One region of the Cellvibrio sp. KY-YJ-3 genome, then DNA from elsewhere that is predicted to be linked to it. Evidence: predicted binding sites of a transcription regulator. Region 1 holds the regulator's gene; the other holds the start of a gene.
The links. The regulator FliA, encoded in region 1, starts transcription of late flagellar genes. The targets are predictions, from matches to a motif close to TAAAGTTATNNNNNNNNCGGCCGATANCC.
Positions count from the first base shown of each region.

Region 1 (12,476 bases):
GACAAATTAAAGCGATGACGAGTGTCGATAACTGTTACCACATTGCCGCGCAGGTTGATAATTCCCAGTACGTAAGAAGGTGCACCGGGAACCGGGGCGATCTCCGAATAGCGCAGCACTTCCTGTACCTGCATTACATTAATGCCGTAGGTTTCACCGTCCAGACGAAAAGTTACCCACTGCAATACGGGATCATCAGTGCTTTTATTTTTTGCTGCATCAGTTGCCATCTTAAATTTTCCTCTGAGCTGCCAGTGTCAGGCAGTAAATCGTGTAAATGTCGCTATAACTATAGTCGATGACTTTTCCTGTGCCACTTTTGTTTGTCGCAACCACAAAAGCACGTTCTAGCCGATTCCAATCAATAATCTGTAGGTATCAGGCGCGAGCCGGAACAAAATTCTTATCGGCATCAACCAACATTTGACCAATACGCGGGATATCCAGAAGTGCGCACATATGATCCTTGACTGTGCCGGCCAGCCAAGGCCGCTTGCCTCTGTCACCACGCCACTTTACATCGTCCGGTTGCAAGGTGATGGGCTGATTTACTGAATCCACCGCCAACCCCCAAGGCACACCGTTAATTGACATCACATATTTGGCCGTCTGTAAAAAGGACTCATCGTATCGCTCTGGCATCACAAACTTCGCGGTATTCACCGTGCGAATCTTACCTGCGGGTGTGGGTTGCAACCCCATAAACCAATCTGCCTGACCGAACAAAGGAGTGAGTTCATCCGTTAGCGGTTGAATCTGCCCCAGGGAAATTAAGGGCACTGCCAGGGTTAATCCGGCCACTTTGAACAGCAGCACATCAAAACGCGATTGCGCCCATTGCGGACGACCATTTTCCAACCAATCCAGACCTTCCATTTTGAATTGACTGGACTGGGCTTCCGCGTCAACCACCTCAACATCAGTCGACTGAACTTCGACAGGTGATACCACAAGCGGGGTCGCAACGATTTCTGCTGGAGTACCAATATCCCACTCTTGAATTTCATCAGTATCGGTGACAAACCGGGTTTTAGGCTGGGCAACCTGCTCTGCGGCCACATCAACCGCTACAACCTCAACTACCGGGGATTCAATCAATAATTGCGCACTGGCCGACTGCAACAACTTCTCCAGCTGTCGTTTTTGCTCCGGCGTTTGCAACAATTCGGGGCTGGCAAGCTCAGCGGGCTTGCTATCGGTTTTGGTTAATGAACGGGGTTTGGTATGCAGGTTAGCCGATACTTTTTTAGACTTTTCAGGGTGGTGCTTTTTAGTCGGTAAGCTGACGACACGCGCCAAGCCGGAATTGGCGGCAACAGACATGGGTCGGGATTCAAGCGCAGCAAATGCGTCATCAATAGCATCACCAATGCCAAGCAGGTCATCAAAGTAATGACCCAAACTCACATCAGGTGACTCTATATCGCCCTCAGGCGTTTTGCGATTGCTCACGACACCACACCAGCCTTATTGATAACTGCCATAGGTGCTGACTGAGCCTGCGCTTCATCGGCACGTATTTTTTTATCGAGCCAATGCCAAAGCGCAGTGTAAGCTTCCACGCCACGGCTTGTTGGGTCAAACAAATGCGGTGGGACACCGGCTTTGCTGGCATCCCGAAAACGGGTATCAACCGGCACATGCCCAGGCCAAGCCTGAGCGGGATAAGTATTGCGAATAGTGCGCAAACTGGTCACCGAGGCCTGAGTACGGCGATCAAACATTACTGGCACTATGGTGTAATCCAATGCTTTTTTGCGCGAGCGTGACATCATGCTCAGTGTATTCACCATACGCTCCAAGCCTTTGAGCGCAAGAAATTCGGTTTGCACCGGAATGACCAAATATTGGCAAGCAGCAAGCGCATTCACCATCAACACGCCCAGCAAGGGCGGTGTGTCTATCAGTACGTAATCGTAATCATCAGCGATTAATGCAAGTGCCCGGCTCAGTACCAGCCCCATGCCATCCTGACCAATCGCCTGCCGCTCCAGTGTCGCCAGCGCGGTGGTCGAGGGGATCAAATTCACGTTGGGGTAATCCGTTGGCAGAATCAAACGGTTAACCGATTCACGGGTTAAGCTTTTGCGCTCCTGAAACAGGGTATAGCTACTTAGCACCTGGGTGTCAGGATCCTGACGGAAATAACTAGAGAGTGAGCCGTGGGGATCTATATCCAGCAATAGCACCCGCTTCCCAGTGGCCGCAATAAGCCCACCAAGGGATACCGTTGTGGTGGTTTTGCCCACACCACCTTTCTGGTTCGCTATTGCTATAACTCGCACAATTCAACCCTCGCCAGCGTCAAACGCCAGTCACATCGTCTAATACAGCGACAAAAGCAAAGTTTGTGCCCATCGCGATAAGTTTCTCGACTACAGTCACAAATTCAGAAAGAACATTGTCGCCTTTATCAACACTTATGCCAATCATCGACCAGCAATCACTCCATGGGGCGATCAATTTTCAAGCAGTGGATGTTAAGTATTGCCCAGTAGACGACAACTTCAAGTAGAAGTAATGACTCCGCCATCTCTATAGCGGCAGCTTGTTTCAACGCAATAGGGGGAATAACGACGAAAGCAGGTTGTTTATGGGGTTTAATTTAGAGAAGAGGCGCTAGACGAGGTAGCTGCTGGTTCGACTTGTACTTTAGGACGATCCATTTTGCGCTTGGCAATCATGATAGCAACGCGGCGATTTTGCGCCCTACCCTGTTCAGAGCTATTGGGAGCAATGGGCTGATACTCGCCATAACCAACCGCTGACAAACGCTCTGGTGCAACACCATTTGCAGCCAAATGCTTAACAATGGCGCTGGCCCGCGCGGTAGACAACTCCCAGTTGGTGGGATACTTGGCGCTATTAATAGGAATATTATCGGTGAAGCCTTCAACCTGCACCGGGTTAGAATAACTCGCCAGGATCGCTGCAATTTCATCAAATATTTTGCGCGCCTGTTCACTGGTATCCGCACTGCCGGACGAAAATAAAATGCTGTCTTTTAATTCGATTTGCAACCACAACTCATTGCTGGACACCTGAATAAGCTGCTCAGTAATCAAGGGGGCAAATTTTTCAGATACCAAATCAGAAATTTGCGTTAATTCATCACTGGTTTTTATTTTAGTATCAGGCTGTTCAGCAACTTCATTCGCGGCGCCTTGAGAGTTATCCACAATTGTCGGCACTTGCTCGTCAACCTGCTCCGCATCGCGCACGGAGTTATCCATATTGATGGGAGATATTAAATCATTTGCCGGCGCAGACTGATCTGCTGGCTCAGTATTGGATTGGGCATCCGTTGGTTTATGGAAGGCTTCAATAAAAGTGTCGGACAAGACGCGATACTTGCTGTCATTTACTTGGGAGATGGAATACATAACCACAAAAAATGCAAACAGCAGCGTAATGAAATCAGCGTAAGAAATCAGCCAGCGCTCGTGATTTACGTGAATATCTTCTCTTCTGCGGCGAACCATAAGAGCGCTTCTCAGTTAAGCGGATGCAAATAGCCGTTTAATTTCATTTCAATTGAGCGGGGATTCTCACCATCGGCAATCGCAATAATGCCCTCAATAATCAATTCACGATATTGGGAATTTTCATTCACACACATACGCAATTTATTAGAGATAGGAATAAATACCAGATTTGCCAAGGCGACGCCGTAAATGGTCGCCACAAATGCAATCGCAATACCAGGCCCCAAGGTCGCAGGATCGGCCAGATTATTCATCACATGAATCAAGCCCATTACCGCGCCGATGATGCCGATTGTCGGTGCATAGCCGCCCATAGATTCGTAAAATTTAATTGCATCAAAATCGCGCTGTTCGTTTACGATTAAATCCGTTTCCAAAATACGGCGGATAACTTCTGGCTCATTGCCATCAACCAATAGCTGCAAGCCTTTTTTCGCAAATTTATCTTTTTCACGCTCGGAAATTTCTTCCAGCCCAAGCAGGCCGTCTTTGCGCGCCGCTGCGGCCCAGCGCACAATATTGGCAATACCTTGTTTAAAGGGAACATAGGGTGGTTTAAAAACCCACACCACAATTCTTAGGGCACGGCGCAAATTTATTTTTGACGTTTGCAACATGGCTGCACCCAAGGTACCGCCAAGCACAATAAATGCGGCAGGCCCATTCAACAAAGTGCCAATGCCACCGCCTTCCAAAAAGTTACCGCCGATAATTGCCGCAAACGCGATAATGACGCCGATAATACTCAGGAGATCCATTACATAACCTCTCTCACCAAACGCGGCCCAATATCCTTCAGGCTTAGCACTTTATCGGTTAACCCGGCGCGTGCAACCGCCATTGGCATACCATAAATTACACAACTCGCTTCATCTTGTGACCAAAGTGACGAGCCTGCATCCTTTAATAAACGCGCACCATTACAACCATCCGACCCCATACCGGTTAATACCACGCCCAGTACTTTATCGGCATAGTTATTGGCAGCAGAACCAAAAGTGATATCCAACGAAGGTTTGTAATTGACGCGCTCATCATCCGGCAATACCCGCACCGAACCACCGTTGCGCTTGTCGAGCATTAATTGTTTTCCGCCCGGTGCAAGTAACGCCAAACCGGGTTGCAGTTGATCGCCATCCACCGCCTCACGCACGCGGATGTGGCACTGTTTGTTGAGCCGCTCGGCAAATGCTTTAGTGAAGTTTTCCGGCATATGCTGCACCAGCACAATAGGCAAAGGAAAATTGGCGGGCAACGCCATTAACACTTCGGCCAGAGCAACTGGCCCGCCGGTGGACGCGCCAATGACCAAAAGTTTGGGTTTATTTTTGAGACGGTAATTATCAGATCCAGATGGCCTTGCCGGCTCATCTTGGACTGGCGACACAGGGCGAGCGGCAGGCGCCGGTGCGGCAATGGGTCTGAAAGATGACGAACTGCTCGCTGACGCAGGCACAGGCGCGGGTGACGCTGTAGTAGCAACTGGCGGTGGGACTGAGCGATTGCCGGAGCCAGCGAGGGTAATCAATCGCTCATGTAATTTTTTCTTGAGCACCTCGGAGTTTCGCGAGACCTCGGCAAAATCTTTGGGAATAAAATCGAGTGCGCCGGCTGCCAAGGCATCCAGCGTAATTTTGGCACCTTCATAGGTGAGCGATGAAAACATCAAGATGGGGACGCGACGGTTGGACATGATGTGCTTGATAGCAGTCACACCATCCATCACCGGCATTTCAAAATCCATAGTGATAATGTCAGGCTTTAACTCAGCTGCTTTATCAATAGCCTCGCGTCCATTGCTTGCGATACCAACAACTTTTAATTCCGGGTGCTCATTAATAATATCTTTCAAACGATGCTGAAAGAAATTTGAATCATCAACCACTAATACCCGGAAAGGCATCTATCACACTCCGCAAGGGAAAAATATTTAACAGACATTTTGCTGGCATGTGTAGCGTTCACCGCAGCAGGGTCACGCTGAAGATTAACTGTGTCCCCAGCTGGTGGAACCCTTGGCGTAGCGACGCAAAAGGCTGGGAATATCCAAAATTAACGCGATAGTGCCGTCGCCGGTAATAGTGGCCCCAGCCATGCCTGGGGTACCTTGCAACATTTTGCCCAAAGGTTTAATCACCACCTCTTCCTGACCAATCAATTGATCCACCACGAAACCAACACGGCGCGAACCAACGGTAACTATCACCACGTGAGCGTTGTCAGGACGATGACCAAACGCATTTTTAACCAGCCAATCTTTCATATAAAACAATGGAATTGCCTGATCACGAATAGCGACGCAATCCTGCCCATCCACTATATGGCTCTTGGTGAGATCCATGTGGAAAATTTCATTCACACTCACCAGCGGAAAAGCGAAAGTTTGTTGGCCGAGCATAAACATGAGGGTTGGCATAATCGCCAGCGTCAGCGGTACTTTAATAATAAAGCGCGTGCCTTTACCCAACTCGGATTTAATTTCGACGGTGCCGTTAAGCTGGGTGATTTTGGTTTTCACCACATCCATTCCCACACCGCGACCGGACACATCTGAAATTTCTTTTTTGGTAGAAAACCCTGGTGCAAATATTAAATTGTAGGCTTCAGTGTCAGACAAACGATTGGCGGTATCTTCATCAAACATCCCTTTTTCTACCGCGATACGACGCAATTTAACCGGGTCCATGCCGGCACCATCATCGCTAATCGACAATAGAATATGATCGCCTTCCTGCTCTGCAGAAAGCACAACTTGTCCAATGCGGGACTTGCCATTCGCTTCGCGCACATCAGGGAATTCAATGCCGTGGTCAACCGAGTTGCGTACCAAGTGAACCAGCGGATCGGCTAATGCCTCTACCAGATTTTTGTCCAGATCGGTTTCTTCACCGACTAATTCCAAATTAATTTCTTTGCGCAAACTACGCGCCAAATCGCGCACCACACGGGGAAAGCGGCCAAATACTTTTTTGATTGGCTGCATGCGGGTTTTCATGACCGAGGTCTGCAAATCGGCGGTAACTACATCCAAATTTGCTACTGCTTTTACCAGGGCTTCATTGGTAGAGCCGTTACCCAACCGCACCAAGCGATTGCGGACCAACACCAGCTCACCCACCATATTCATAATGTCATCAAGGCGCTGGGTATCCACACGAACGGTAGTTTCAACTTGCGGCGCTTCTTTATCTGCTGCCGGCGTAGCGGGAGCAGTCGCTGCGGCTGGTTTTGGCGGCTCTACCTTCTTGACTGCAGGTGCTGGCGAAACAGGTTTAGCAGCCTCTGGTTTAACCTCAGGAGCAGGCGCTGGTTTTGTTGCGACAGGTGCGGGAGTTGCCGCAGTGGATGCTCCTGTGCCAGGGCCTTTACCCTTGCCGTGCAGCTGATCCAGTAGTGCATCAAACTCATCATCGCTGATCAAGTCACCCGAACTTTTTGCAGGCTCGGGCGCAACAGCAGCAGCTGGTGCTGGTGCATCGACAACAACGCCCGGCCCTTTACCTTTGCCATGCAGTTGATCGAGCAGCGCTTCAAATTCGTCTTCTGAGATTTCGTCACCACCACCGACCGCTGTGGATGCTACAGGAGCCGGGGCTGGTGTCGGGGCAGCAGCCTGAACACCTGGCCCCTTGCCTCTGCCATGCAATTGATCGAGCAGCGCTTCAAATTCATCTTCAGAAATATCATCGCCACCACCGGATACAGTGGCGACAGGTTCAGCCAAAGGCGCAGAGGCCACAGTCGCGGCAGGAACCCCGGCGATGGCATCCAGCAATTGTTCAAATTCAGCGTCCGTAATGTCCCCAGAGGCAACTGCCGTAGTCTCCGGGTTAGCAACCGCTGTTTCCACAGGTACTGCTACTGCACTTTCGTTGAGGTCTTCGCAAGAAACCAATCGCTCAAGCGAGGCAATTAACGCAGGGTCCACCGGTGGTAGTTCTTCGCGCTGGGATACCAATTCAAATTGCTGATTAACCATGTCGAGTGCTTCAAGCACTACGTCCATTAATTCAGAGGTAACCGCACGTTTGCCGTTACGCAAAATATCAAACAGGTTTTCGGTGAGATGGCAGCATTCCACCATAGGAGTGAGCGCCAGAAAACCGGCCCCCCCTTTTACGGTATGGAACCCGCGAAAGATTGCATTGAGCAGATCTTTATCTTCAGGGCGCTGCTCCAGGTCAACCAATTGCTGGCTGAGGCGTTCGAGAATTTCACCCGCCTCTACCAGAAAATCCTGGAGGATATCCTCGTCATCACCAAAACTCATTCAACGTTCCTCGAGTGACCTACAGCTTAGAAACCAAGACTTGATAACAAATCATCAACGTCATCTTGCCCGGATACTACATCTGCGCGCTCTTTGTTAATTTGTGGCCCTTCGGCTTCAGTTTTACGCTTGTGCATAATTTCCATATCGTGTGCGACAACTTCGCGATCATCTGCAAGCCCGGCAATTTCTTCGACCTGCCCAGCAATGCGCACCAAGCTGACAAGGTCTTTTTCAACATCATTGATCAAACCGATAACACGTTTTAATACTTGACCGGTTAGATCCTGAAAGCCTTGCTCCAACACAATATCTTGCAAATTCTTACTGAGTTGTTCAGTACCGGTGACCATTTGCCCGAGGAAAATATCCATGCGCTCGTACAACTGGCGAAATTCATCGGCATTCATTTCACGGCGTTTTAACCGCGCCCATTCACTGCGTAAACTATTTGCCTCTTGCCCCAAATTCATGGCGATAGGCGCAGCCTCATCGACAACGTCCATGGTTTTTTCGGCCGCTTTTTGCGTTAGTTCAATCACATAATTGAGCCGATTGGACGCATCATGAATATCAGACTTGGCAATCTTGGGCGGCTCTTTGGTTAGGTCGGCATCCACATTGAAATTGACAATTGCATTGTGCAAACCGCGTGTCAGGCGCCCTACCGATTGAAAAATATGGCGATCACGCGATTGGGTAATGGTTTGTATCAAGAGCGATGCTTCTTCAATCTCATTGCCCTGCAGTTTTTCCGCAAGCAATTTGGCGCACTCTCTCAATTCGACAACAAACTCACTGTTGAACGATGTTTGGGTTTCAGATGCCATGGCAGAGCCTTATTTATTATTTAATCGACGGTGATTAACCGACCCGATCAAAGATCTTTTCAATTTTTTCCTTCAGCGCCTGCGCTGTAAATGGCTTAACGACATAGCCGTTTACGCCAGCTTGAGCCGCCTCAATAATCTGATCGCGCTTAGCTTCTGCGGTCACCATTAATACTGGCAAGGTGCGCAACTTTTCGTCTGCACGTACCGCTTTGAGCAGATCGATACCGGTCATGCCCGGCATATTCCAGTCAGTGACCAGGAACTGGAAATCGCCATTTTTGAGCATCGGCAATGCCGTTACGCCATCGTCTGCTTCGTGGGTATTGGAAAACCCCAAATCCCGCAGCAAGTTTTTGATGATCCGCCGCATTGTTGAAAAGTCATCAACAATCAGGATTTTCATGTTCTTATCCAACGCAACCTCCAATTACCCAGAAGGGAATTTTATTAATTCATAGTCTAGTAGGAGTTAAAGCTTCGGCCAGTGGCGGCGCGTAAATCTTCAACTTTTACTGCAAATCATAGCGCAAATTGTTGTATTTACAGACTAATTTGCGATTCTGCTGGCAACGGCGAGCAAACCACACTGCCCTTGGTTGTTTTTCACCCAGTTTACGCGGGCTGCCAACCACCAAGGCGGTGGCGCAAACGCGCGGCTGCCTGGCTGTGAATCTGACTAACCCGGGATTCACTAACACCAAGCACCAAGCCAATTTCTTTGAGATTTAATTCCTGATCGTAATAGAGGGCGAGCACCATGCGCTCACGTTCGGGAAGCAAGGCAATCGCCTCGGCCAAGGCTTTTTTTAACCCATCCCGCTGAACCCCTTCAAACGGGCTAACAAAAGCACTGCTGTGTTCGGACGCGTCGATATTGCTGTCTTCTTCACCGAAGGTTTCTTCGTAACTGAATAACCGGCTACCGTTGGAGTCTTGCAGCATTTCAAAATATTCTTCCAGCGATACCTCTAGTTCAGCAGCGACCTCGGCGTCGGTCGCATCGCGCCCGGTACGCGCCTCGACGGCGGCAACGGCACGCGCAACACGGCGCGCATTGCGGTGCACTGAGCGGGGCACCCAATCGCCACGACGCATTTCATCAACAATTGCTCCGCGAATGCGAATACCGGCATAGGTTTCAAAACTGGCACCGCGGGATGCATCGTATTTTTGTGATGCTTCGATCAAGCCAATCATGCCCGCTTGAATCAGATCATCTACCTGCACGGACGCAGGCATACGCATCATCATGTGGTAAGCGATGCGCTTTACCAGCGGAGCAAAGTCTTCAACATTGATTTGCGCATCGAGCAAGGTCTTTTTATCGTACATGGCTAAACCATTGACTGCGGCCATCGAACACCTTTTGTTTAGCAAAAACTGCCGTGATTATTGGCAACCCTGCCTCACTTTCTCGTGAGTAGCGATTCATAACGCTAGTCACACACCAATGTCTATGCAACTGCGTATGCGGATATTGCTAACGCGCATTCGCGGCCTGCAACAAGCGCTCGACAAAAAACTCCAGGCGCCCGGTGGGAGAATATGGCAGCGGCCATTTATCGACTGCTTGGGCCAACGCACGTATTGCCACTGCCGCCTTGGAGCCAGGGGCAAACTCCAACAAGGCTTTTTGTTTTTGCACGGCTTTACGCACATTTTCGTCAAAGGGAATTTGGCCTACAAACTGGAGTGTGACATCCAGAAAGCGCTCACAAACGGTATTGAGTTTGTTGAACATATTCATGCCTTCCTGTTGGGTGCGCGTCATATTGGCGACCACACGGAAGCGCTGCATTCCATATTCTTTGTTTAATAATTTGATAAGGGCGTAGGAATCGGTGATGGAAGAAGGTTCATCGCACACGACAATAATGACTTCGTTGGCGGCGCGCACAAAACTAACCACGGTATCCGAGATACCCGCGGCCGTGTCTATCACCAAAATATCCACTTGATCGGAAAGTTCATTGAAGGCATTGATAAGCCCCACATGCTCGGCGCTGCTCAACTCCGCCATACGCTGTACACCCGAGGATGCTGGAACAATTTTTACACCGGCGGGGCCAGTGACCAACACATCGCTGAGCGAATGAGTGCCGGCGAGAACATCCGCAAGGGTATGGGTGGCGCGAATGCCGAGCAATACATCCACATTGGCGAGGCCTAAATCAGCATCGAGCAGTACAACTCGACGGCGCAATTCAGCCAGGGCAATACTCAGGTTGACGGAAATATTGCTCTTACCTACTCCGCCTTTACCGCCGGACACAGCGATAACTTGTACTGGTCGCACTTGGCTCATCTACACGTAACTCCAAACATATTCTTCTTAAGTGTGCCGGGGTTGGCGCCAGAAAACTGGCGGTACGGTTTGTTGGCACTCTAATGGTGAACTGAGTATAGATAGGGATTGGAAAAAGATCCGATTAATTTCAGTTTCACTGTAAAAATCATAGGGTTATAGCTTTTCTTTGGCTAAGAAACCGCCGTCTCCGAACTGGTTTTCAGCAATGCTACCGCTCTGGCAACCAACTGATGCGCCCGTGCCACCTCCAAATTTTTAGGAATGTCCTGGCCATCGGTGGTGTAGGCAACGGGCAAACGGCTTTGCATCACCACACCCAGAGCCTCACCGATACTGGCGGTTTCGTCCAACTTGGTGAGAACACAGCCCTGCAAGCGCGCCGCGCCATAGGCGTGAACCGAGGCTTTGAGCATTTGCGCCTGACTGTTGGACGACATCACCAAATAGGTTTTTACCTGTGCTTGGTCGGCCAAAGCATTGAGCTGGGCTTTTAAATGTGGGTCGCCGTGGCGGAAACCAGCGGTATCGATCAACACCAAGGAACAGTGACGCAGGCTGCGCAATACCGTATCCAGCGGATTAGCTTCATCCACAACACGCACGGGTACGCGCAGAATACGCGCCAGTGAGCGCAGCTGGTCGTGCGCGGCAATACGGTAAGTGTCGGTAGTGATAATCGCCACTTTGTCTGAACCATGCTGCATGACATAACGTGCAGCCAGTTTGCCAATAGTGGTGGTTTTACCCGAACCGGTGGGGCCTACAAACGCAAAGATCCCGCCTTGATCAACAATGTCGCGGCCATTGATGGGTAGCTGATGCGCGAGGTTTGCCAAGGCATCGGGCCAGGCTTCGCTCAGGGTTTTGGTTTTCGTACAGGCATTAATCACCTTGGCAACTACGTCTTTGGGCAAGCTCAAACGCTCCAGGCGACGGGCAATGCTGGCCAAAATCGGGGAATCGCTCGCAATGGATTGTTTACCACTAAGGCGATCCAATTGCTGTTCCAGCAACAAACGCATATCGGCAATTTCTGCCTGCAGGTCATTAAGCTGGGTATTTTGGTCGAAGGTATCAATATTTGGGGTAATTGATACAGGTGCTGCTTTCTCTTTGGTCAGCAAAGCATCGATTTTTGCATCCTGGGCATTGCGAGTATTGCTGAGCAGTGCTTCGCGAAATGACGCTGCCTCGGGAGTTAAATTACGCTCTTTGACTGCGGGCACAGGATCAACCAGCGGATAGCGCTCGGCGGCGCTCATGCCTTTTTTAGGGGGGCTTGCTGGCGCAGTTGCATGACGGGGAATACCGGCGTTCACTACCGTATTCTTACCCACCATAAACTCTTTGGCGGATTCTTCTGCTTTGCGCGCGGCAATCATACGCAGACGGGCACGCTCTATGTCGTCCGCTAATTGGGCGCCGGTTTTGCCAACGTTCGGGTGATCGGGAATCTGGGTGATCACCGGGGCAACTTTGCGAGTCGGTTGACGCTCCAGTATCCGGGGAGATATATCGCCATCACTCAATAGCGGCTCGCTCGACGCAAAGGTCGACTCGGCAAAGGGGCGCGTTTGCAG
Region 1 is NZ_CP031727.1:2,960,501-2,972,976, reverse strand. It holds gene D0B88_RS12540 (chemotaxis protein CheW) at 1-230, opposite strand, end outside; gene D0B88_RS12535 (chemotaxis protein CheW) at 379-1,452, opposite strand; gene D0B88_RS12530 (ParA family protein) at 1,449-2,285, opposite strand; gene motD (flagellar motor protein MotD) at 2,601-3,482, opposite strand; gene D0B88_RS12520 (flagellar motor protein) at 3,494-4,243, opposite strand; gene D0B88_RS12515 (chemotaxis response regulator protein-glutamate methylesterase) at 4,243-5,388, opposite strand; gene D0B88_RS12510 (chemotaxis protein CheA) at 5,473-7,755, opposite strand; gene D0B88_RS12505 (protein phosphatase CheZ) at 7,782-8,585, opposite strand; gene cheY (chemotaxis response regulator CheY) at 8,620-9,003, opposite strand; gene D0B88_RS12495 (RNA polymerase sigma factor FliA) at 9,201-9,944, opposite strand; gene D0B88_RS12490 (MinD/ParA family protein) at 10,069-10,893, opposite strand; gene flhF (flagellar biosynthesis protein FlhF) at 11,067-12,476, opposite strand, start outside.

Region 2 (5,939 bases), 100 kb from region 1:
TGAATTTTACGTTTACTGATCCACAAACCGGTTCCGTGACAGCGCGCAGTATAATTACCCAGTCGGGTGCATCAGCTATGCAGACGGCGGCGCAATTAAGCGCTTTACCCGGCGTCACTGCAAATGCTTACACCACGGCGACAATTACCGGTATTAATGTTGCACCCGGTGATTTTGCAGTACCTATGCAGTTGCGTATTAATGGTGAAGCGATAATTCAAGATGATGGCGCATTACCAACGCCCGCATTTTTAAGTACCGTGCCTGATCCGAATCTCAGTGAAGCGGATTTCAATGATTACCTTGCCGAGCAAATTAACGCCAATCCCAATTTAAATGCGCTGGGAATTCGCGCGCAAAGTTCTACCAATCCGCTAACTGGCGCACCTGAGCTGAGGTTGTTTGCGGCGTCCGGTGTGGATCTGGATATTCGTTTTTCAGCGGCAAGCGCAACCAGTAGCATTCAGGTTAATGACAGTTCGGGCAATCCTAATCAGACATTAACCAGTGCCGGTGTAGGGCAGGAGAGTGCAATTACTGTGGGTGGCAGAATTGATGTCACGCTTGCGTCTGGCATTGAAATGTCCCCTTCTATTTCAAGTAGTCCTTTGTTTGGTGACAGTAGCTCTGCCACATTTGTACAGTCATCGTTCCTGGGTTATCAAGTGACGCTTACCGGGCAACCTAAAGCTGGCGATGTTTTTACTGTGGGTTTTAACACCGACGGTAAAAATGATAACCGCAACGCGTTGGCGATGGTGGCAATGGAAACAAAATCCACTATGCAAAACGGTAGCCTTAGTTTCGCGGAAGGTTATGGCAAATTAGTGGAGGAGGTCGGCACCAAAAGCAGTCTTGCTAAAATTAACACCGAAGCCAGCATTAGTTTGTTAGAACAAAGCCAAACGATGCGCGATAGTATTTCCGGTGTAAACCTGGATGAAGAAGCTGCGGATTTAATTCGGTTTCAACAACTTTATGGTGCGAATGCGCAGGTAATTTCGGTCGCTCGCGAGTTGTTTGATACCTTGTTGAATGCCCTTTAAAAAAAGGGCCCTGTGAATGCAGGTATTCACAAAAGCAAAAAGTTGGATTGATTTGTGCATTGCCAATGATAAGCGGCAAAAATTGTAAGCACAGGGTATTGGTATGCGTATATCTACTTCGCAAATTTACAACATAGCAACACTCGGCATGGGACAGGCGCAATCGGCTGTCACTAAAACCCAGGAGCAAATGGCTACGGGTAAACGAGTGTTGTCTCCTGCGGATGATCCGGTAGCGGCGACTACTATTCTAAAATTAAATCAGGAATTGGCGCGTACCGAACAATACAAAAAAAATATCGACGTGGCCGATAATAGTTTGAGCTTGGAAGATTCAACCTTGCAAACAGTTGTAGAACTAATGCAACAAATGAATGTGCTGGCGGTTAAAGCCGGTAACACGGCGGTATTGACCGCTGCCGATTACAAATCCATTGCGGCCGAAGTGGACACGCGAATTAGTGAGTTAATGAACTTGCAAAATACGCGCAATGCTTCTGGTCAGTACATTTTTGCGGGCTATCAAGGCGATACTCAACCCTTCATTAATAAAGGCGGCGGCAATTTTGAATACCTGGGCGATGAAGGCCAGTTATTTCTGCAGGCCTCTGCTTCTGTCAGTGTGGCAGTGAGTGACTCGGGCAAAAAAGTATTTGTAGATATTCCCAGTGATCACAATACGGTAAACACTTCTGCCAGTAGCAGCAATCGCGCACTGCCTGCATCAGTAGTCAGTGTGGGTCAAATTGTCGATCAGGAATTGTTTGACAGTTTTTATCCCGAAGACATGGTTATTGCATTTAATGCCAACTCTGCGGTTGTTCCTAATGGTCCTAATTACACCGTTACTGAACGCAGCACTGGCAAAGTGCTGGTGGCGAATGCGCCTTACGTTTCCGGCGAAGAAATTAATGTGATGGGTGTGAGCCTCAGTATTTCCGGTTCACCAGTTGCTCCTACACCCGCCAGCTTGCCATTTAACTTTGATGCGGCTGCAGCGCCAATCGATTTTTCTGCCAACCCTACAACCTTAAAGATTTCTGTCGGTGGCAGGTCAGAAACTCTGGAATTTAACAGCTTGCCCGTCGTAAATAATGCGGCAGATTTTGCCGCTATGTTAAATGCAGCGCCCAATGCCGCTAAATTGGCGAACCTTGGTTTAACGGCCAGTGCGACAGGGTTCGTGTCGGCTAATGGTATGAACATTAGTGTGCAAGGTGGTAATCCTGCACTGCAAAGTGCGACAGGCCTGACAACCATGGCGGGCGTGGTTTCAACCAACGGTAAAGCGGGCGATTCTTTTCTTGTTGAATCTACCGATAAGCAAGGTTTGCTTACAACGCTTTCACGTTTCAGTGAGGCTATGAAAAGTGTAAAAGACACGCCCGAAAGCAAAGCATTGCTGAGTGATTTGGTTGCCAAAACCTTGAGTAACCTGACTAACTCTATTACCAATGTTGTTTCAGTGCAGGGTGAAGTGGGGGCTCGTCAGAACACCCTGGAAAGTTCGCGTGATTTGAATTTGGATGTAAATTTGTTTGTTCAGCAAGAACTAAAAAGTGTACAGGATCTGGATTACGCAGAAGCCTCAATTCGTTTATCGATGGAAACTCTGGTGCTTAATGCTTCGCAGCAGAGTTTTACCAAAATTAGCCAGCTGAGTTTGTTTAATTACCTGTAGCGCAAGTGTTATGGTTTTATGCGGTTTTTAAACATTTGTCGGAAGTCGCTGCGCTCTTCCAACCTACAAACATTTCAAATACGTGGGTTGGAAGAGCGCAGCGACTTCCGACACACGAATCATCCGTTTTCCGACACACCAATCATCTGCTTTCCAGCACCCATCTCAATCATCCCTCTTTAATGTTTTCCAACCACCCATTTAAATTTTGCTAATCTTTGTAGATGGCGTTAGGCTTCGCTTATTAAACCAACTTATTGTATTCCCTAGGTAAAGAGCTGTTTTATGGATATTGAGACCTTGTTAGATCCTCTCTCTCGCGCACTCAGCCAGTCCCAAGCACTGCTGTCATTGGCAGAGGCGGGCGATTGGGATTCCTTTGAGACATTGGTGCAGCAGCGCCAGCAGGGTTTGTTATCAATTAATGATGCTGAATACTTGCAGTCGCTGGCGCAGGCGGATTTGGAACCTCAAGCCGCACGCATGATTGAAGAAATCCAGACTATTAATAAGCGTTTATCCGAGCTGGCTGAAATTAGTCGTGAGCAAGTGGCGTCAGAATTGCGTCAAACTAATCGCGCCATGAAGGCAATCGATGCTTATGGTCGTTAATTTGACGTTTTTCTGCTTTTATATAACCTTCCGCAATAAATTCTGTTAATTACCGCTGTAAATATTTTGTTTAAGCCATAAAAAAAGATTAAAGCAACTCCAGGATGTGTCGATAACCTTGTTAGAAGTGCTGATTAGTAAGTTTGTCTCAGGCTTCATCAACAGACTTGTTATCGCAGTGATACTGCACACAGACATTAATCCAGGAGATTAATCATGGCTTTAGTAATTAACAGCAATATCGCCTCCATCAATGCGCAACGTCAATTGATGAACTCAGGCAACGCACTTGATCGCGCTACCGAACGTTTGTCCTCTGGTAACCGTATCAACTCCGCAAAAGACGACGCCGCTGGTTTGGCGATCGGTAACCGTATGACCTCTCAGGTTCGTGGTCTGGACCAAGCCATCCGTAACGCTAACGATGGTGTATCCATGATTCAAACCGCAGAAGGTGCTCTGCAAGAATCTACCAACATCCTGCAACGTATGCGTGAGCTGTCGGTTCAGTCTGCGAACGGTATTTACAACGATGCTGACCGTCAAACCCTGAACGCCGAAGCACAACAATTGAAGTCAGAATTGGATCGTATCGCCGATACCACTTCGTTCAACGGTAAAGCTCTGCTGGATGGTTCTTTGGGTAGCACCAGTTTGCAAGTAGGTGCATTATCTAACCAAACTATCGACGTAAAAATTGGTACCTTCAACACCAACTCACTGGGCGGTAGTGCTGGTGATGTAGTGGGTGAATCTGCAACTGGCCTGGCTGCATTGTCAGCGTTTACCGGCGCAGATGCCGATACCACTTTATATGTCAATGATGTTGCCCTGAGCAGTTTGGCTGACGCCGCTGCAGGTTCTACATTGAACGAAAAAATTGCCAGTATTAATGCTGACTTGGAAGGAAAAGGTGCTGTGGCGTCGGCACTTGTTTCTTCAGAAGGTAATGATATTGGTGATGGTGTGCTGGTTGCTGGCACCGATACTTTGACCCTTACTGTAGTGGATGGCGACGGTAATAACCAAGCTTATATCCTGACTGGCACTACTAACATGGATGAGCTGGTTGCAAAAATTAATAGCGATACTGGTGTTAGTGCAAGTTTGACCGATGATGGCAATTTGGTGCTGAGCCAAGAGGGTGTTGTTTCCATTACGGTTACTGGTACAGGTAATGGTCTTGCTGCAGCCGGTTTTGATGGCGCTGAGACTGATGAAAACTTCCGTTTGGTATTCACTGACACTAGCGTTGGTGGTACTGGGGTAAAAATTGAAGGAGCTGACGATGCTGCTGCATCAGCGGCGATGATGACCAACGTTGCTGCACTGGGTCTGGATATCTCTGATGACTTGGGTAACCTGCAAGGCGCCACTATTACAAACTTTGCCTCTAGCTTGAATGCCGGTGATTTGATTATTAACGGTGTTGAAATTGGTGAAGTAGATGCAGGTGCTGATGCCACTGAGAAACGTGACAATTTGATTGAGGCTATTAACAAAGTCAGCAGCGAGACAGGTGTGGTTGCTTTTGCCGGTGATGCCACAGACTCGATCGCATTGGCATCAACCAGCGGTGAAGTAAGTGTTAAGTATGGTGATAATGCCGCCGCTACCATGTATGCCCAAACTGGTATTCAAGAGCGTAATGCCGCTGAAGGTGCTGGTTCTGTAGCTAGCGTTGATATTTCAACCCAAGCTGGTGCTCAGAAAGCAATTGGTATTATCGACAAAGCGATTGACCAAGTAAGTAGTACCCGTGCAGACCTCGGTGCGATTAACAACCGTTTGGACTTCACCGTATCAAACCTGGCGAACATCTCTGAGAAAACTTCTGCTGCTCGTTCACGTATCAACGATGCTGACTTTGCCGCAGAAACTGCAAACCTCAGCCGTTCACAAGTATTGCAACAAGCGGCGACTGCGATGTTGGCTCAGTCTAATGCACGTCCACAACAAGTACTGTCACTGTTGAGATAAGGTGGTAGCTTCCTTCAAAGTTAGCCCTCTGGCTAACTTTGAAGGTGTGTTCTAGTGAGGACTTTATGATGAATGAAATCACTAAAATCGCAGCGGGACCGGCACCGGTGAAACCAGTGCCGGCTTCGTCGTTGGCGGGCACTGTGCAAGGTCAAAAAACCGGCAATGATTTGCCGCCGGTTGCCGAAGCGGCAAAACCTGTAACCACTGAAACCGTCAATTCCCAAGCGGTACAAGAGAAAGTGCAGGCCGCCGTTGCGCAGATGAACGAGTATATTCAGTCCACCCAACGTGACTTGAATTTTACTTACGACCCTGGTTCAGGTGAAACGGTTGTGAAAGTATTGGACAGGAGTACGCAAGAAGTTATTCGTCAAATTCCCGATGAAATATTTCTGCGTTTGGCACAGCAACTCACACCCGATGAGCCAGTTAGCCTGATTAGCGCGCAGGCTTAAAAACGCTTTTAAATCATTGATTTATGGCTTTTTAAGCGATTTTGGAAATATTGTGTTTTAAAAAAAGAGCAGCATTCGCTGCTCTTTTTTTTTGAGGTTTTTTTTGAATATTTTTTCCGCAATTATTATTTTTTAGTCGTTTTTTTATCCAGCACACTACCT
Region 2 is NZ_CP031727.1:3,063,924-3,069,862, forward strand. It holds gene flgK (flagellar hook-associated protein FlgK) at 1-1,046, shown strand, start outside; gene flgL (flagellar hook-associated protein FlgL) at 1,150-2,727, shown strand; gene D0B88_RS12955 (flagellar protein FliT) at 3,013-3,339, shown strand; gene D0B88_RS12960 (flagellin) at 3,556-5,319, shown strand; gene D0B88_RS12965 (flagellar protein FlaG) at 5,385-5,777, shown strand.
Region 2: a site for FliA is predicted at 3,429-3,457, ahead of D0B88_RS12960 (flagellin). Genes of this name have one in related genera too.